Prochlorococcus marinus CUG1416: one gene and its partner. The protein of the gene in region 2 interacts with the protein of the main gene of each other region in a pairwise test. Links are inferred from orthologs where the notes say so. Each region holds a gene or a part of one and is shown on either strand. Other genes may lie near its edges.

Region 1 (8,187 bases), on a different replicon or contig from region 2:
ATCAAAGTATATGGGTTATAAATAAGAAAAAAGCAAAATGAATACACCAGATTCAATAAAAACAGAATCCAAAAATTTATTAAATTTAATCTCAAAAAATTGGGAAGAATTAGATGATTCCCTCAAAACTAAGTTAAAAAAAATTTGGAGGGTTTTAACTTATAAATGGCAATTACAAATTTTATTAAATTTACCTTTTCTACTATGGTGGGCATTAGATAAATCTTTTACAAAAGTACATGAGTTTGATGCAACAATATTGAATTACTTAAATTTACCTGACTGGGCACTTTCATTTATTGGCTTTGGTCAATAGACTTCTAAAAGATATAATTTATGTTATAAAATTTGTCGAGTAATGAATAAAGCCGTTAAAAATAAATCAAAACTACTTTACCAATTAAGAAAATTAAGGAAGTTATCCCAGCCATTTTTTCTCCCCATAGATCAATGTAATGGATTTCAATTCATTTGGCTTTTGATTTCTCTTTTATTTTGTGTTGGTGGAGTAGTACTTGTTGGTCTTACAGGAATAATCAGTTTTTTTGAAAGCTTTCAACCAATTTTTCTTGAAAAGTATTTCGGCGGCGTAGTAAATACTGTCAATTCAATTTGGGCTGGTGGCTGGGGATTGCTTTTCTCTGCCTTATTTTTAATTGGGTCAGGGAGCTTTTTCAGCTTAAGACGGCAATTAAAAAACCGTAGATGGTTACATTGGTTATTCCTTGCGATAATTGTATTAATGCTTTTAGCTGTAAACGGAATAAACGCAGGGATAGGATTTATCGCAAGAGATTTAACAAATGCTTTGGTAGAAAAACAAGAAGCTGGATTTTATCGGATTTTAGGGATTTACGCTTGTTGTTTTGCTGTTGCTCTACCAATACGTGTTTCTCAAATATTTTTCACATATAAATTAGGAATAATTTGGAGAGAATGGCTTTCAAAAAGTTTAGTCAAAGATTATATGACTAATAAAGCTTATTACCAATTAAATCCAAATGATGAAGAACAAACTGATGTAGATAATCCTGATCAAAGAATCACAGATGATACCCGAGCTTTTACCGGACAAAGTCTGTCTTTTACATTAGGTATTTTTGATGCATTACTAACATTTTCTCTTAATATTCTTATTTTGTGGAGTATCAGTACATCACTTACCTTTTCTTTATTTGGTTACGCTGCATTTGCAACTTCTATCCTTCTAATTGCTGGTAAAAATCTTGTAAAGATAGACTTTGATCAACTCAGATACGAAGCAGATTTTCGATATGGCTTAGTACATATTAGAGATAATGCTGAATCAATAGCCTTTTACTCTGGGGAGAATCCTGAACGAAGTGAAACTGAAAGGCGATTAGGAGAAGTGGTGAGAAACTTTAATTTACTGATTATATGGAGAGTAATAATTGACGTCATGAGAAGATCAATTAATTATGCTGGTAATTTCTTTCCATATTTAATAATGGCAATCCCTTACTTTAAAGGTGATATTGATTATGGGCGCTTTATTCAGGCAAGCTTTGCTTTTGGAATGGTTGAAGGTTCGTTATTTTTTATTGTTAATCAAATAGAAGAACTTGCAAAATTTACTGCTGGGATTGGCAGGTTAGAAGGATTCCAATCAAAAGTCGAATCCATTAGTCAAACTAGTCCTACAAGTAATCAAAACGTCATTTCAGATTATCCCTCAATTATTATTAATAATGCTGATCTTTCCCCACCAGGATCAAATAAAACAATAATTAAAAATTTAAATTTGAGCATCGACAATAATCAATCACTTTTAGTTGTAGGACCTTCTGGATGTGGAAAAACATCTTTACTAAGAATGATTAGTGGTTTATGGGAACCCGACCATGGAGTAATAAAAAAACCAAAAATTGGCGAATTATTATTCATACCTCAAAAACCTTATATGTTACTGGGTTCTTTAAGGGAACAATTATGTTATCCCACAGAAGTTAAGAAATTTAGTGATGAACATCTTACTTCTGTACTTCATGAAGTAAATTTAAAAACCTTAGTGGATCGTTACCCTAATCTTGACATCAAACAAGATTGGCCAAGAATTCTTTCTCTAGGCGAGCAACAAAGATTAGCTTTCGCAAGACTCTTACTAAATTCCCCAAGATTTGCAGTACTTGATGAGGCAACAAGTGCTTTAGATATTGACACTGAAGAAAAACTATATGGTTTACTAAAGGAACGAGAACTTTCTCTTATTAGTGTTGGACATAGACCTAGCTTAAAAGATTTTCATGAAAACATTTTAGAATTAAATGGACAAGGAGACTGGAAATTATTGACTTCTGATAAGTATAATTTTAAGGATTAACAAAAAAAAAATGAATTCTAAAGAAGAACAAACAAACTCAGAGGTTAATAATTTAGAGAATGATAGTTCCATAGAAAATCTACAAGATTCAAATTACATCAATGAAAAAACTAGAGATAATAAATCAGATGAAAAATCAATAGATATTGAAGATGAATATAAATTCGGATGGAGTAGTTATTCTGAAATTACTAATGGAAGATTTGCAATGATCGGATTCCTGGCAATAATACTAATTGAATTATTTAGTCAACAATCGTTTTTAAAATGGGCAGGAATCTTATAACTAATCATCAAATCTAGAACTATTATCTCTAGGTTTCCTCTTATTTGTTCCAACGGTATATCTACCATTTTGGTTATTTGCACTTGATCTAGTTGAAGAGCTTGGTCTCCGAGTCTCACGAGTCTTTTTTGCTTGATTAGCATCTTTGAATGAAGCATCTTCTACTTGAGCCGTTGAAGTTTGCTGCCTAATAGGAGATCTTGTCGGTTTCTTTCTTAACGGAGAAGAATCATCAGGATTAGACATATTATCTTGTCTCGAAACTCTACGATTAATTTTGGGTCTTGATCCTGTTTTAACTTCATTGCGAGATAAGTTTCGTCTCTCACCAAAATTTTTTCTTTCTGATTGATTAGTATTTCTGTCTTCAGGATTCTGTCTTCTTCTTATAGGTTCTTCATTTACAAACTGATTTGCTTCTCTTGTAGATGGCCTGCTTCTACTTGCAGCAGCAGAAGGTATAGCTCTTGAAACATTTCTCCTACGAGATCCTCCCCCCTCCATATATTCTTCTTCAAATTCCTCTTCTTGAGGTTTAAATCTTCTTGATGGTCTTTCGACTTCTTCAAACCTATCATAATCGTCATTAAATCGACCTCTAGAATTTCTGGGCACATCAGGAATAGAATCATCATCAAAATAAGATGACCTTCTAGCTTGATCAGTAGCAACACCCCTCAATCGCACACTTTCATATGCGAAAAAAACTGTAGTTCCTGCTAACAAAAACTGACCAAACTGAAGAATAGGATCTAATCTCCAACCTTGAAAAAATAATATTCCCCCGCATAAAAGACCTATAGCTGCAAAGAAAACATCATAATCTCTTGCTAATGCAGGTTTAAAAGACCTTAAAAAGTAAAGTCCGCCTCCACATACCGCTAGAACTATACCAACAATACTGGCCCAATTGAGACTAGCATTGACCACATTCTTTCTCCAAAATTTATTTTTTAAAGGGAGACATAATTCACCCTATATATATAGTGTACTTAAAACTTCTACAAAAACTAGCGTCTACCAGTAGAAGTACGATCAAGAGAGTCTTTCTGACTAACAAAAATCAAAAATGAAGCGGCTGGAATAACGATAAGTAAAGCGGCTGCTATAAAACTACCTATCATTCCAACTGCGGAATTATTGGCAACTTCAGCAGAAAAATCTGCAGCTAGTAATAAATTTGAGATTTGAAGCACTTTTTAAATATTTAATTCTCAATTTATAATACGAATTAAATACGATTCAATGGGTTATTTATTAAGATGAATTAAATAATTGTGATTTCCTTGCTTGAAAACGCTCTCCAAATTTTAGATGTTAGTTTAGGCATTTCTCTATCATATCTAACTATAGTTTTTTTAATAAGATTAATTCTTACTTGGTACCCAAAAATTGATTTAAGTAAAGGTTTTTGGTTATTAATTTCGATACCATCAAGCTCTATCCTAAATTTAACAAGAAAATTAATTCCCCCTATAGGAGGAGTGGATGTAGGCCCCGTCATTTGGATTGGGGTTATAAGTTTTTTAAGAGAGATTTTAGTTGGTCAACAAGGGCTTATAAAACTTGCATTGTATAGACATATTTCATAGATATTGTTTAATGATGCCTTTAGTAATTTGGTAATAACTCTTCTTCTACATATTTAGTATGTATCTTCCCTTCCTTAAACTTAGATTTATTCAGTAAGGTTAAATGAAAGTTAATTGTTGTTGGAATACCAGTTACTGCGCATTCATTTAAAGCCCTATTCATACGTTTAATTGCAGTATTACGATCTTTTCCCCAGACTATTAATTTACCAATTAAGGAGTCATAGAATGGAGGTATTTCATAACCAGTATAAACATGACTATCGACCCTTACACCAGGTCCACCGGGAGGAAGCCAACCAGTTATTTTCCCAGGTGATGGTCTGAAATTATGAGAAGGATCTTCAGCGTTGATTCTACATTCAATCGCATGACCATTCAAGTGAATATCATCTTGCTTAAATTCCAAGTTTGCTCCGCTTGCGATTTTAATTTGCTCAGCTATTAAGTCAACCCCCGTAACCATTTCAGTAACAGGATGTTCAACTTGAATCCTAGTATTCATTTCCATGAAATAAAAATTATCATTATCAACTAAAAATTCAACTGTACCAGCTCCTTCGTAACCGATACTTTTTGCAGCAGCAATTGCTGCATTTCCCATTTTTTTTCTTAGTTCAGTATTAATTGCAGGGCTAGGAGACTCTTCCAATAACTTCTGATGTCTTCTCTGAACTGAACAATCTCGCTCTCCTAAATGCACAACATTACCAGATCTATCTGCCAAAATTTGAACTTCTACATGTCTTGGCTTCTTTATAAATTTTTCCATATATAGACCGTCATTACCAAAAGCTGCTTCTGCTTCACCTTGAGCTGCTTTAAACATTTTTTCAAGATTATCAGCGTTTTCAACCAACCTCATACCTCTTCCGCCTCCACCAGCAGTGGCTTTGATAATGACCGGATAACCTATATCATCTGCCAATTTATAAGCCTCATTTACATTTGATAACAAGCCTTTACTTCCAGGTACTGTTGGAACTCCTACTTCTTCCATAGTTTCTTTAGCTGTAGATTTATCTCCCATAGATCTAATAGCTTTAGGAGATGGACCAATAAAAACTATGCCATGATCGTTACACATCTCAGCAAATTTATCATTTTCAGCAAGAAATCCATAACCAGGATGTATAGCATCAACTCCTCTCGATGTTGCGGCAGCAAGTATATTTGGAATATTTAAATAACTCTTATTACTCAACGAGTCTCCAACACAAACCGCTTCATCAGCAAGCTGAACATGCAATGCTTTTTTATCTACAGTGCTAAAAACTGCTACTGTTGCAATACCTAGTTCTCTACAACTTCTAACTATTCGTAAAGCTATTTCTCCACGATTAGCAATTAAAACTTTTTCAACCATTATGAAAATTAAATTGAAGAAATGAAAATGACTTAAAATAAAAAATTGTTTGCCAAAGTATTTAACAAAATTTTTTTAGTGATCAGAGTACATTTTTTACAATACAACCTTGACCGTTATATATGTATAAATATTTGTTTTATGCAATAGAAAAATAATGCATAACATTAAAAAATTATCTCTGAGAACTACATCCTTATTTCATTCAATAATGTATGATATTTTTAAGGTTTAGGCACCCGCCGGTGCTCGAAAACCCTTTGCGGACGTGGCGGAATTGGTAGACGCGCACGTCTAAGGAGCGTGTGGCTTAGGCCTTGCGAGTTCAAGTCTCGCCGTCCGCATTTGATTTATTCTGGTTTAACTGCAATGAAAAAAAAATCACCTGCAGTAGTTATAGTTTCAAATGGGCCTGGTGAATTATCTACATGGGTAAGACCTGTAGTGGATGAACTTAACCAAATAAATAAATCTCTATGTTATGAGGATAAACTAGATTTCTCTCTTAGGTTAGTACTGGTTCCTTGCCCAAATGCCACTGGTAAAGAATTTACAGTTGCAAATTCATGGAATAAATTCGAATTAATTACAAAATCAAACAGTTTTTGGAAATTATTAATGAAGCCATGTTCTTTTGCAAATTGGCCAAAAAAAGGAATAGTAATTTTCCTTGGTGGGGATCAATTTTGGAGTATTTTACTAGCTAAAAGATTAGGTTATCTAAATATCACATATGCTGAATGGGTTGCAAGATGGCCTCAATGGACAAACAAAATTGCAGCTATGAATAAAAAAGTAAAAGATTTGATTCCTAAAAGATATAAAAGTAAATGTCACATAATAGGCGATTTGATGGCAGATATAAAGTTAAATAGTGAAATATCATTAAAAGATAAAGAAAAACGTTATGTTGCCCTGTTGCCTGGTTCAAAAAAAGCCAAGCTCTCTATTGGAATTCCTTTCTTCTTAGAAATAGCAGATCATATCGCGAAAATAAATCAAAATATAAATTTTATAATCCCAATTGCCCCAACCACCAATAAAAGTGAATATTTATTCTTTCAAAGTGAGAGAAATCCTATTGCAAAATATTACTCATCAAAAATTAAAACAATTAAAAGCATCAAAGATTCCAGTTTTGATTATGTAATTGAGACATCACAAAATACAAAAATTTATCTAATAAAGAAACATCCTTGTTATGAAATATTAAAAGAATGTGATCTAGCCATTACAACTGTGGGTGCAAATACTGCAGAATTAGCAGCAATTTCTCTTCCAATGTTAGTTGTTCTACCAACTCAACATTTAAATATGATGAATGCCTGGGATGGTATTTTTGGAGTAATTGGAAAAATTTCATTCATAAATAGATTTCTAACATTTATAGTTAAATATTTCTATTTTAAAAAAAAGAAGTTTTTTGCTTGGCCAAATATTAAATCAAAAAAAATTATTGTCCCAGAAAGAATAGGAAATATTTCGCCCAAAGAAATTGCAAGAGAAGTATTATGTCTTATTAAAAATAAAGATCAATTGAAAAGTATTAGAGAAAATTTACTGAAAGAAAGAGGTAATAAAGGTGCTTCAGAAAAACTTGCTGATATAATTTTTGATTTAATAAAAAACCTTTATTAATTACCAAGGATCGTCGATTTCAAATTTTTCTGATTTTTTATTATCTTTCACTAAAGTTTTTTCTTCCAATGGTTCAATATCTAAAGTTTCTATTGCATTTTGAATTGGTCTTTTAGATGCCAAATTAGTATTTGATTTTTGCTTTTGTGTAAAATCAATATTTTTTTCTTCATCTATTTGATTAACAATTGTTTGATTGTCGATCTGACCAGAGTAATCATTCTCCATATAAAGCTTTTTTCTATTATTGATTTCTTCTGAAGAACTCTTTATTTCAACATATTCAAGTTCATCTTCATAATCATCTTGTTCAACAACTTCTTCTTCATATTCCTCAACTAAATTATTTTGTTGTTCTAAATCCGAACCAGACAGTAACTGATTCTCAACTGGTACAAGATTTGCTGCGTATCCATTTGCTTCCCTTTCATCCCATGAAGAACCTCCTACTCCAAGTTTCTCAAGTAGTCCACTACTTAATTGATTTAATTTCTCTTCTGCACCTTCATAAACAATAATCCTATCAGTACCACTACTTACTATTTCCTCAACAGGAATTTCCCAAGTACTTAAAACTCCCTCACCTAAAAGGGGCACGCCAACTGCACCCATGACAAGAGAAATCAAATCCCCAGTCTCAATATCAAAAGAAAACCCAAGCACTCTACCTAAAAGTTGTCCAGATTCTGTAATCACTTGACAATTAATTACCTTTCCATATCTTTCGGGAGAAAAACCTGAACTCAACGAATCTAGGGAGTCGACTAATATGACATCTCCAACTTGCTTTATACTTTCTAAAGGCATCCATTTTGGTAAGCCTGGTAGAAATCTTGTAAGTGGATTATCTCGAAGCCCCAAAGCCACCACCTCTCTTCTGTCAATATCAACAACAACTTCGCCAACTACACCTAAACGCCTCCCAGTATCAGTAGTTATAACTTGTGTTCCCATCAATTCTGAC
Region 2 (8,126 bases):
TCAAATTGAGGAAAAACTAAATAATCTTTCTCTAACAGCAAAAAATAATATAGATAATACTAATACTCATGAAGAACTGGATCAATTGAGAGTTTCATTGTTAGGTAAAAAAGGTAATTTGTCACTTATATTGAAAACAATGGGTCAATTATCTGCCACTGATAGACCAATTGTTGGTCAGAAGGCAAATTTAATAAAAATAAATTTGCAAGAATTAATAACTGAAAGAAAAAATCAACTGAACAGTGAAGCTTTAGATAAGAAGATTAAAAACGAAAAAATTGATGTAACTATCCCTCCAATTGGAACACCCCCTGGGAATAAACATCCTTTAATTTCAACTCAAGATGAGATTATAGATATTTTTTGTGGTTTAGGATACTCAGTTGAGAGCGGTCCTGAAATAGAAACTGATTTTTATAATTTTGAGTCTCTCAACATACCCAAGAATCATCCTGCAAGAGATATGCAGGATACTTTTTACTTAGATGAAAATCGACTTTTAAGGACCCATACTTCTCCTGTTCAGATTAGATACTTAGAAAATAATCCACCTCCAGTAAGAATTATTGCTCCAGGAAGAGTGTATAGGAGAGATGCTGTAGATGCTACTCATTCCCCTGTATTTAATCAGGTTGAGGTTTTATGCATCGATCAAGATATTAATTTTAGTCATTTAAGAGGAACAGTTCTTACATTCTTAAAGACCTTTTTTGGAGATATTCCTGTAAGATTTAGAGCTAGTTATTTCCCATTTACTGAACCTTCTGCAGAAGTAGATGTTCAATGGAAAGGTAAATGGCTAGAAGTAATGGGCTGTGGAATGGTAGATCCGAAGGTCTTAGAAAAATTAGGAATAGATTCTGAGAAATGGACTGGATTCGCAGCTGGATTAGGAGTTGAAAGGTTTTGTATGGTAAGACATCAGATTGACGACATCAGAAAATTTTATACAAATGATCTTAGATTCTTAGAACAGTTCTAATAAATTGAAAATTTAAATTAGGATTGTCCAACAAATTAGTTTAATATAGTCATAGTTTTTGTTGTTTGATTGGTACGTAAAGCAGGGCTAATTGTTAATGATGGGAAAGAACTGGCTGTTCAAACCGCAAGTTCTGTTCAGAAAAAATTGGAAAATTCCAATTTTGAAGTTTTAAGAGTTAGTAGCTCTGGTGGAATGGTTGGATTCGCCAATCCTGATCAACATGTTCGTCCTTTGGGGTATACGAATTGTGTCCCCGAGGGGTTTAACTCGTCAATGGAATTTGCAATAGTTCTTGGCGGAGACGGAACAGTGCTTTCTGCAGCAAGGCAAACAGCACCTGCTAAAATTCCAATCCTTACAATAAATACTGGTCATTTAGGTTTTCTTGCAGAAGCTTATTTATCCAATATTGATGAGGCAATAGATAAAATCATATCTGGTAATTGGGATATTGAAGAAAGAACTTGCTTTATTGTTAGTGTAATGAGAAATGATCAGAGGAGATGGGAGTCTCTCTGCCTTAATGAGATGGCTCTGCATAGAGAACCTCTGACAAGTATGTGCCATTTTGAGATTTCTATAGGGCGACATGCTCCTGTAGATATTTCAGCTGATGGAGTAATTTTATCTACTCCAACTGGATCTACAGCCTATTCTCTAAGTGCTGGAGGCCCAGTTATTACGCCTGATTGCCCAGTAGTGCAACTAACTCCAATTGCCCCACATTCATTGGCGTCTAGGGCATTGGTTTTTAATGATTCGGAGCCAGTAACTGTTTTCCCTGCAACTCCTGAAAGGTTAGTAATGGTTGTTGATGGAAATGCTGGTTGTTATGTTTGGCCTGAAGATAGAGTTTTAATAAGAAAAAGTAAACACTCAGTAAAGTTTATTAGACTTGAAGATCATGAATTTTTCCAGGTTCTTAGAAATAAACTAGGTTGGGGTTTACCCCATGTGGCTAAACCTAACAAATAACAACTATTTAAATTTATTTTTTTCCTTTTAATAGAAAAACAGGATTATTTGGTTCTAATCTCATTCCCTCAGCGATACTTAAGCTTTTATGGGTCTGAATTAAATTTAAATTTGTTTTGAAATTTTTATCTTCTAATTCCTCTTTCAACTCTTTAATAGTTTGAATGTCAATAATTGGGATAACGATAATATCTCCAATGCTCATATCCTGAGCCAGGGAATTAATAATTTCAAGTTTAGTCTTTTTTTTACATCCTCCAATTACTAATCTATTAGGTTTTCCAAAAGAACTTAAATTTCTAGTGTTCAAGGTTTTAATTATGTCTTCCTCAAAAATAAATTTTGGTTTAACGCCAAGCCTTTTTGAGTTTTCTCGTATTAATGCTTTTGATCCAATCCTTTTATCGATACAAAACAAATCTAAACTAGGCCTTAATTTTAATGCCTCTAAACCAATTGACCCACAACCTGCTCCTATATCCCAAATGACACCATTTTTCGGCAGCTCTAAATCTGCCAAGATTTGAACGCGAACCTCCCTTTTAGTTATTAAATTTGGTCTATCATCAAAAGTTTTAAAAAAACTGTCATTGATGCCGAAAAGAGGGAGATTATTCTTTGAATAATTTTTCTTTGTTTTTGTAAGAACAACAATGTTCAAACTTGATATATCCAAGGGCAATGACACTTTAAGATTTAATTTTCTTATTTTTTCATTGTCAAAGCCTATCTCTTCACAGAGCCAAAAATCATAGAAGTCAATCAGATTTAATTCTGATAAGTTTTTTTTGATTATTTCTAAACTTTTGTTATTTGAATCTGTAATAATAGCCAAACTTGAAGGCTTTGCTTTAAGAGCCTCAACTAACTTAGTGGAATCTCTGCCGTGAACACTTACATTAATAGTATCTTGCCATGGGATCTTTAACTTGCTAAATGCTAATTGAATGCAAGTATTTGAAGGGTAAAAACTTAATTCATCTTTTGAAAAATTTTCTAGTAATATTCTCCCAATTCCAAACCAAAGTGGATCTCCTCTCGAAATTAAAATAACATCAGTTTTTTGATATCTAAGCCAGTTAACAAGTTCGTTATTACTGTTGCTCGAAAAAAATGATTTCTTTTTTTCTAAACCATTTTTGTTCCATGATTTAATTTCTTCAAAATATGAATTGGGAACTGCAATATTTTCTGTGTTTATAAATAGATCTTGTAATTTGGGAGGTAAATCTTCAAATACATATGAATTAATACCTAAGACATGTATTTTTCTATAAACTTCAGTCATCAATATTTAATGAAAAGGAACTAAACTGTTTGAATGTTTTATTAAATTATCTTATTATTGTTCGAGTTATCATAGTAAATTAATTGTCAGAAAGAAGAAAGAGATTACATGATTTATTGTTAACTCTAATTAATAAAGATAGTGAATTTGAGTTTATTGAAGAAGATTCTAACGATTTAACATCTAGCTATTCTGAAAAAGACACTTTGAATTTATCTCGAGTTATAGAAAAAAATCGTAAAATAATTAAAAGGTACCAAGCTATTGTAAGAACAGCTGTAACTCTAGATGCCCTAATGGATTCTGAAAATGAAGAAAATTACAAAATCAAATAAAAATATTTTTACAAAAGGAATTTTGACTCTAATTATACTACTATCCTTTATTTTTAACCCATTAAAAGTATCTGCAGAAGTTGCAGAAATAGAAATAAATGGGGAATTAATAAATGCTAGTAGTGAGTTTTTAAGGGACTTGGACTATGAAACTTGGCAATTAGTAGCTTATAAATCACCTCTTTTTGCAGATAAATTGATCTTGAGAGTAATAGGATATCCAGGAAATCTTAGGATTGATCATCCTACTGACTTGAGTGTTGAATCAGGAAGGAAACAGTGGCTTTTAGATGATAAAACATTACTTAATATGGAATTAGCAAATGATGGAAGACAAGCTGCTGCAGAATTTGATCTTGATGAATTGATTAAAAATTTAGATAAAAATAGACCATTAAGATTATCTTTGTCAGGAGTTTTTTCTGAGTTACCTGTTCCTCCCTTTGTTGTTAAAGAGTGGAGATCAATAAACTGAATTTGATTTTTGAGATGTCTGAAAAAAATGTAAGTCATACAAAATGGATGAAAAGAGCAATTTTTTTGGCTTCTTTAGGCAAAAATACAACTAGTCCTAACCCTAGGGTGGGAGCAGTAATAATTGATAAGAATGGAAACCTTATTTCAGAAGGATTTCATTACAAGGCTGGGATGCCCCATGCTGAGGCAATGGCTTTTAAAAATTTAAAAAAAGATGCTAAAGAAGGATCAATGTATGTAAATCTTGAACCTTGCTGTCACCAAGGTAAAACACCTCCATGTGTAGATAAGGTAATATCCTCTGGGATAAAAAAAGTATATATCTCTATTGAAGATCCTGATAAAAGAGTCTCTGGTAGAGGTATTAAGCTGCTAAAAGAAGCTGGAATACAAGTTCACTTAGGATTATGTAAGAAAGAATCTTTGGAATTAAATAAAGCTTTCATTCATAGGAATATTACTAAAAAGGCCTTTGGTGTTCTTAAATGGGCAATGAGTATTGATGGAAGAATAGCTTTAAAAAATGGAAAAAGTAAATGGATTACTAATGAAGAATCAAGGTCATTAGTTCACTCTTTTAGAGCAGAATTTGATGCAATAATCATTGGTGGAAACACATTAAGAAGAGACAACCCACTTTTGACTACTAGAGGTTCAAAAAATCCTGAGCCTCTGCGAGTTGTTTTTACAAAAAGTTTAGATCTCCCTTCAAAATCTAATCTTTGGGATTGTAATAAGGCAAAAACTATAGTTATTTATGATTCTTCTTCAGCAAATGAAAGCTACCTTGCAAGGATTCCGAAATGTGTGGAAGTTGAAAAGGTATCATCAGATAATCCAGAGTTAATTTCAAAAATACTATCTGAAAGAGGATGTAATAAAGTTTTGTGGGAATGTGGCCCTAGATTGGCTACCGCAGCTATTAAATCTAATTGCATTCAGGAAATCATTACTTTTATTGCGCCAAAAATTTTAGGTGGAGAAAATAGTACGAACCCCTTTGGAGATTTTGAATTTAGAGAAATGAATGAAATTATTAAATTAAGCGATTCTAAGGTTAGTTTGATTGGCAACGATATTTGCGTTAAGAGTTCATTTGAAAATTAATTTTCATACTTATTTCTATAGGTCATAGTACCGTACGGTTCTTACCCAAAAAAACAAAACAGATACGGAAGCTTTTCGTTTAGTTTATAATAAGTTCAAAATTGATAACAATCATGCCAATAAGACAAGACGATAATCAACCTAATAAAAGATTTGGAATAGTAAATATCATTTTGATAGGTGTAGGAGCCTTACTTCTTTTTAGTAGCCTCTTTCCGAATCAAAATATGCAAATCCCTAGGGTTCCTTACTCTTTATTTATAGATCAAGTGAATGATGGGGAAGTTAAGAGAGCATACATAACACAAGAGCAAATAAGATATGAATTAAATGGAGCTGAAGAAGGTGCACCTTCAGTATTGGCGACAACCCCAATATTTGATATGGACCTCCCACAAAGGTTAGAAAGTAAAGGGGTGGAATTCGCTGCTGCTCCTCCAAAGAAGCCTAATATCTTTTCAACAATCTTAAGTTGGGTTGTGCCACCATTAATTTTTATACTTGTTTTACAATTTTTTGCTAGAAGAAGTATGGGGGGCGGAGGTGCTCAAGGAGCACTAAGTTTCACTAAAAGTAAAGCAAAAGTTTATGTACCCGATGATGAATCTAAAGTAACATTTGCCGATGTTGCGGGAGTTGATGAAGCCAAAGACGAATTAACAGAGATAGTCGATTTTTTAAAAAAGCCAGAAAGATATACAGATATAGGAGCACGAATACCTAAGGGTGTACTTCTTGTAGGACCTCCAGGAACTGGAAAAACACTTCTTTCAAAGGCTGTTGCTGGTGAAGCAGAAGTTCCTTTCTTTATTATTTCTGGTTCTGAATTTGTTGAACTTTTTGTAGGTGCAGGTGCAGCAAGAGTAAGGGATTTATTTGAACAGGCCAAGAAAAAAGCTCCATGCATTATCTTTATTGACGAACTAGATGCTATTGGTAAAAGTCGTTCTGGTTCAATGGGAGTTGTTGGAGGTAACGATGAGAGAGAACAAACTCTAAACCAGCTTCTTACTGAGATGGATGGTTTTGCATCCGCAGATAAACCAGTTATAGTATTAGCCGCCACAAACCAACCTGAAGTGCTTGACGCGGCACTTTTAAGACCAGGAAGATTTGACAGACAAGTTCTAGTTGATAGACCAGATTTATCAGGTAGAAAAACCATATTAGAGATCTACACAAAAAAAGTTAAACTTGCAGATTCAATTGACTTAGATTCAATTGCTCAAGCTACTAGTGGATTCGCAGGAGCTGATTTAGCTAATATGGTAAATGAAGCTGCTTTACTTGCAGCAAGAGCCAAAAGAAAAAGTGTAGAACAACAAGATTTAAGTGAAGCGATAGAGAGAGTTGTTGCTGGTTTGGAAAAGAAGAGTCGTGTTTTGCAAGATGATGAAAAGAAAGTCGTTGCTTATCACGAAGTTGGTCATGCAATAGTTGGTCACCTTATGCCTGGAGGTTCAAAAGTTGCAAAGATTTCTATTGTACCAAGAGGTATGAGTGCACTTGGTTATACTCTTCAATTGCCAACTGAAGAAAGATTCTTAAATTCAAAAGAAGAATTAAAAGGACAAATAGCTACACTTCTTGGAGGAAGATCTGCTGAAGAGGTAGTTTTTGGAAAGATTACTACGGGAGCTTCAAATGATTTACAAAGAGCAACCGATATAGCGGAACAAATGGTTGGTACATTTGGAATGAGTGATATTCTTGGCCCGCTTGCTTACGATAAACAAGGTGGCGGTCAGTTTCTAGGTAATGGTAATAATCCTAGGAGATCTGTTAGTGATGCTACTGCTCAAGCAATAGATAAAGAGGTTAGAGATTTAGTTGATGATGCGCATGAAACTGCACTTAATATTTTGAGGAATAATTTACCTCTTCTGGAATCGATTTCTCAAAAAATCCTCCAAGAAGAAGTTATAGAAGGGGAGGATCTCAAAAATCTCTTAGCAGAAAGCAAAATGCCCGCATAGTAGAATTGGCTCACAAGATAGGGATTGATGATTAAACCAAAAAAGCTTGCTAGTAGGAATTTTTTGTCAAGCTTAGATATGACAAAAGAAGAAGCTATACAAATCTTAGATATTGCAAGAAGCTTTAAAAATAAAGATCTAAATATTAATCTTAAGAATAAAGTTTTGGGATTAATTTTTGATAAATCTTCCACACGTACACGAGTCAGTTTTCAAGTTGCCATGTCTAGGCTTGGAGGAACCACTATTGATCTAAATCCTACAACTTCACAAATAAATAGAGGTGAGCCAATTAAAGATACTGCACGAGTTTTAAGTAGATATTGTGATGCAATCGCAGTAAGAACTTTTAATCAATCTAATTTAGAAGAGTACGCTAAATGGTCAACAAAGCCAGTAATAAATGCTCTTACAGATTTAGAGCATCCATGCCAAGCAATAGCTGACTTTCTTACCATTAAAGAGGAATTTGGAGAACTTAAAGATGTGGTTATAACTTTTATTGGTGATGGTAATAATGTAGCTAATTCCCTTATTTTGAATGGTGCTCTATTGGGAGTAGAGATTAGAATAGCTTGTCCAAAAGGTTACGAACCAGATTCATCAATAATTAAAAAGTCAGTAGATATAACTAATAATACGGAGATGTTAAAAATAACTAATGATCCAATCTCTGCGGTTTCAGGTGCAAACGTTTTATATACCGATGTTTGGTCATCAATGGGGGAAGAAAATCAAAAAGAAGAAAAAGATAAAGATTTTAAGGACTTTTGTATTAACGATTATTTGCTAAAGAAAGCTGCTGTAAATGCGATTGTATTGCATTGTCTTCCTGCATACAGAGAAAAAGAGATTACAGATCAAGTGATTGAAAGCAAAAACAGTAGAATATTTGATCAGGCAGAGAACAGAATGCATGCTCAACAGGCATTGCTTGCATGCTTACTCCAATAAAAACTTGCCTGATGATATGATAAAAG

Evidence for each region.
Region 1: the proteins of ribD (region 2) and accC interact in binary tests that used the Escherichia coli proteins (3 or more experiments, as listed by UniProt). The link is inferred for Prochlorococcus marinus CUG1416 from one-to-one orthologs.

The regions. Positions count from the first base shown.
Region 1 is NZ_JAAORM010000001.1:69,614-77,800, reverse strand. Bases 3,413-6,401 are described here. They hold accC (acetyl-CoA carboxylase biotin carboxylase subunit), read right to left. Parts: upstream 5,586-6,401; coding sequence 4,239-5,585; downstream 3,413-4,238. Other genes in these bases: HA146_RS00350 (glycosyl transferase), read left to right, coding at 5,955-6,401; HA146_RS00365 (YggT family protein), read left to right, coding at 3,914-4,219; psbX (photosystem II reaction center protein PsbX), read right to left, coding at 3,638-3,823; HA146_RS00375 (Ycf66 family protein), read right to left, coding at 3,413-3,557. In the rest of the region: HA146_RS00390 (hypothetical protein), read left to right, coding at 38-316; HA146_RS00385 (ABC transporter ATP-binding protein/permease), read left to right, coding at 359-2,341; HA146_RS00380 (chlorophyll a/b-binding protein), read left to right, coding at 2,352-2,627; more of HA146_RS00375, read right to left, coding at 2,628-3,412; more of HA146_RS00350, read left to right, coding at 6,402-7,223; HA146_RS00345 (PRC-barrel domain-containing protein), read right to left, coding at 7,224-8,187. UniProt on the Escherichia coli protein: This protein is a component of the acetyl coenzyme A carboxylase complex; first, biotin carboxylase catalyzes the carboxylation of the carrier protein and then the transcarboxylase transfers the carboxyl group to form malonyl-CoA.
Region 2 is NZ_JAAORM010000005.1:164,857-172,982, reverse strand. What follows is about bases 3,195-6,122. They hold ribD (bifunctional diaminohydroxyphosphoribosylaminopyrimidine deaminase/5-amino-6-(5-phosphoribosylamino)uracil reductase RibD), read left to right. Parts: upstream 3,195-4,075; coding sequence 4,076-5,170; downstream 5,171-6,122. Other genes in these bases: ftsH (ATP-dependent zinc metalloprotease FtsH), read left to right, coding at 5,284-6,122; HA146_RS07095 (DUF3122 domain-containing protein), read left to right, coding at 3,561-4,061; HA146_RS07100 (hypothetical protein), read left to right, coding at 3,335-3,586; cbiT (precorrin-6Y C5,15-methyltransferase (decarboxylating) subunit CbiT), read right to left, coding at 3,195-3,251. Also shown: pheS (phenylalanine--tRNA ligase subunit alpha), read left to right, coding at 1-985; HA146_RS07110 (NAD(+) kinase), read left to right, coding at 1,055-1,963; more of cbiT, read right to left, coding at 1,977-3,194; more of ftsH, read left to right, coding at 6,123-7,146; argF (ornithine carbamoyltransferase), read left to right, coding at 7,174-8,100. UniProt on the Escherichia coli protein: Converts 2,5-diamino-6-(ribosylamino)-4(3h)-pyrimidinone 5'-phosphate into 5-amino-6-(ribosylamino)-2,4(1h,3h)-pyrimidinedione 5'-phosphate.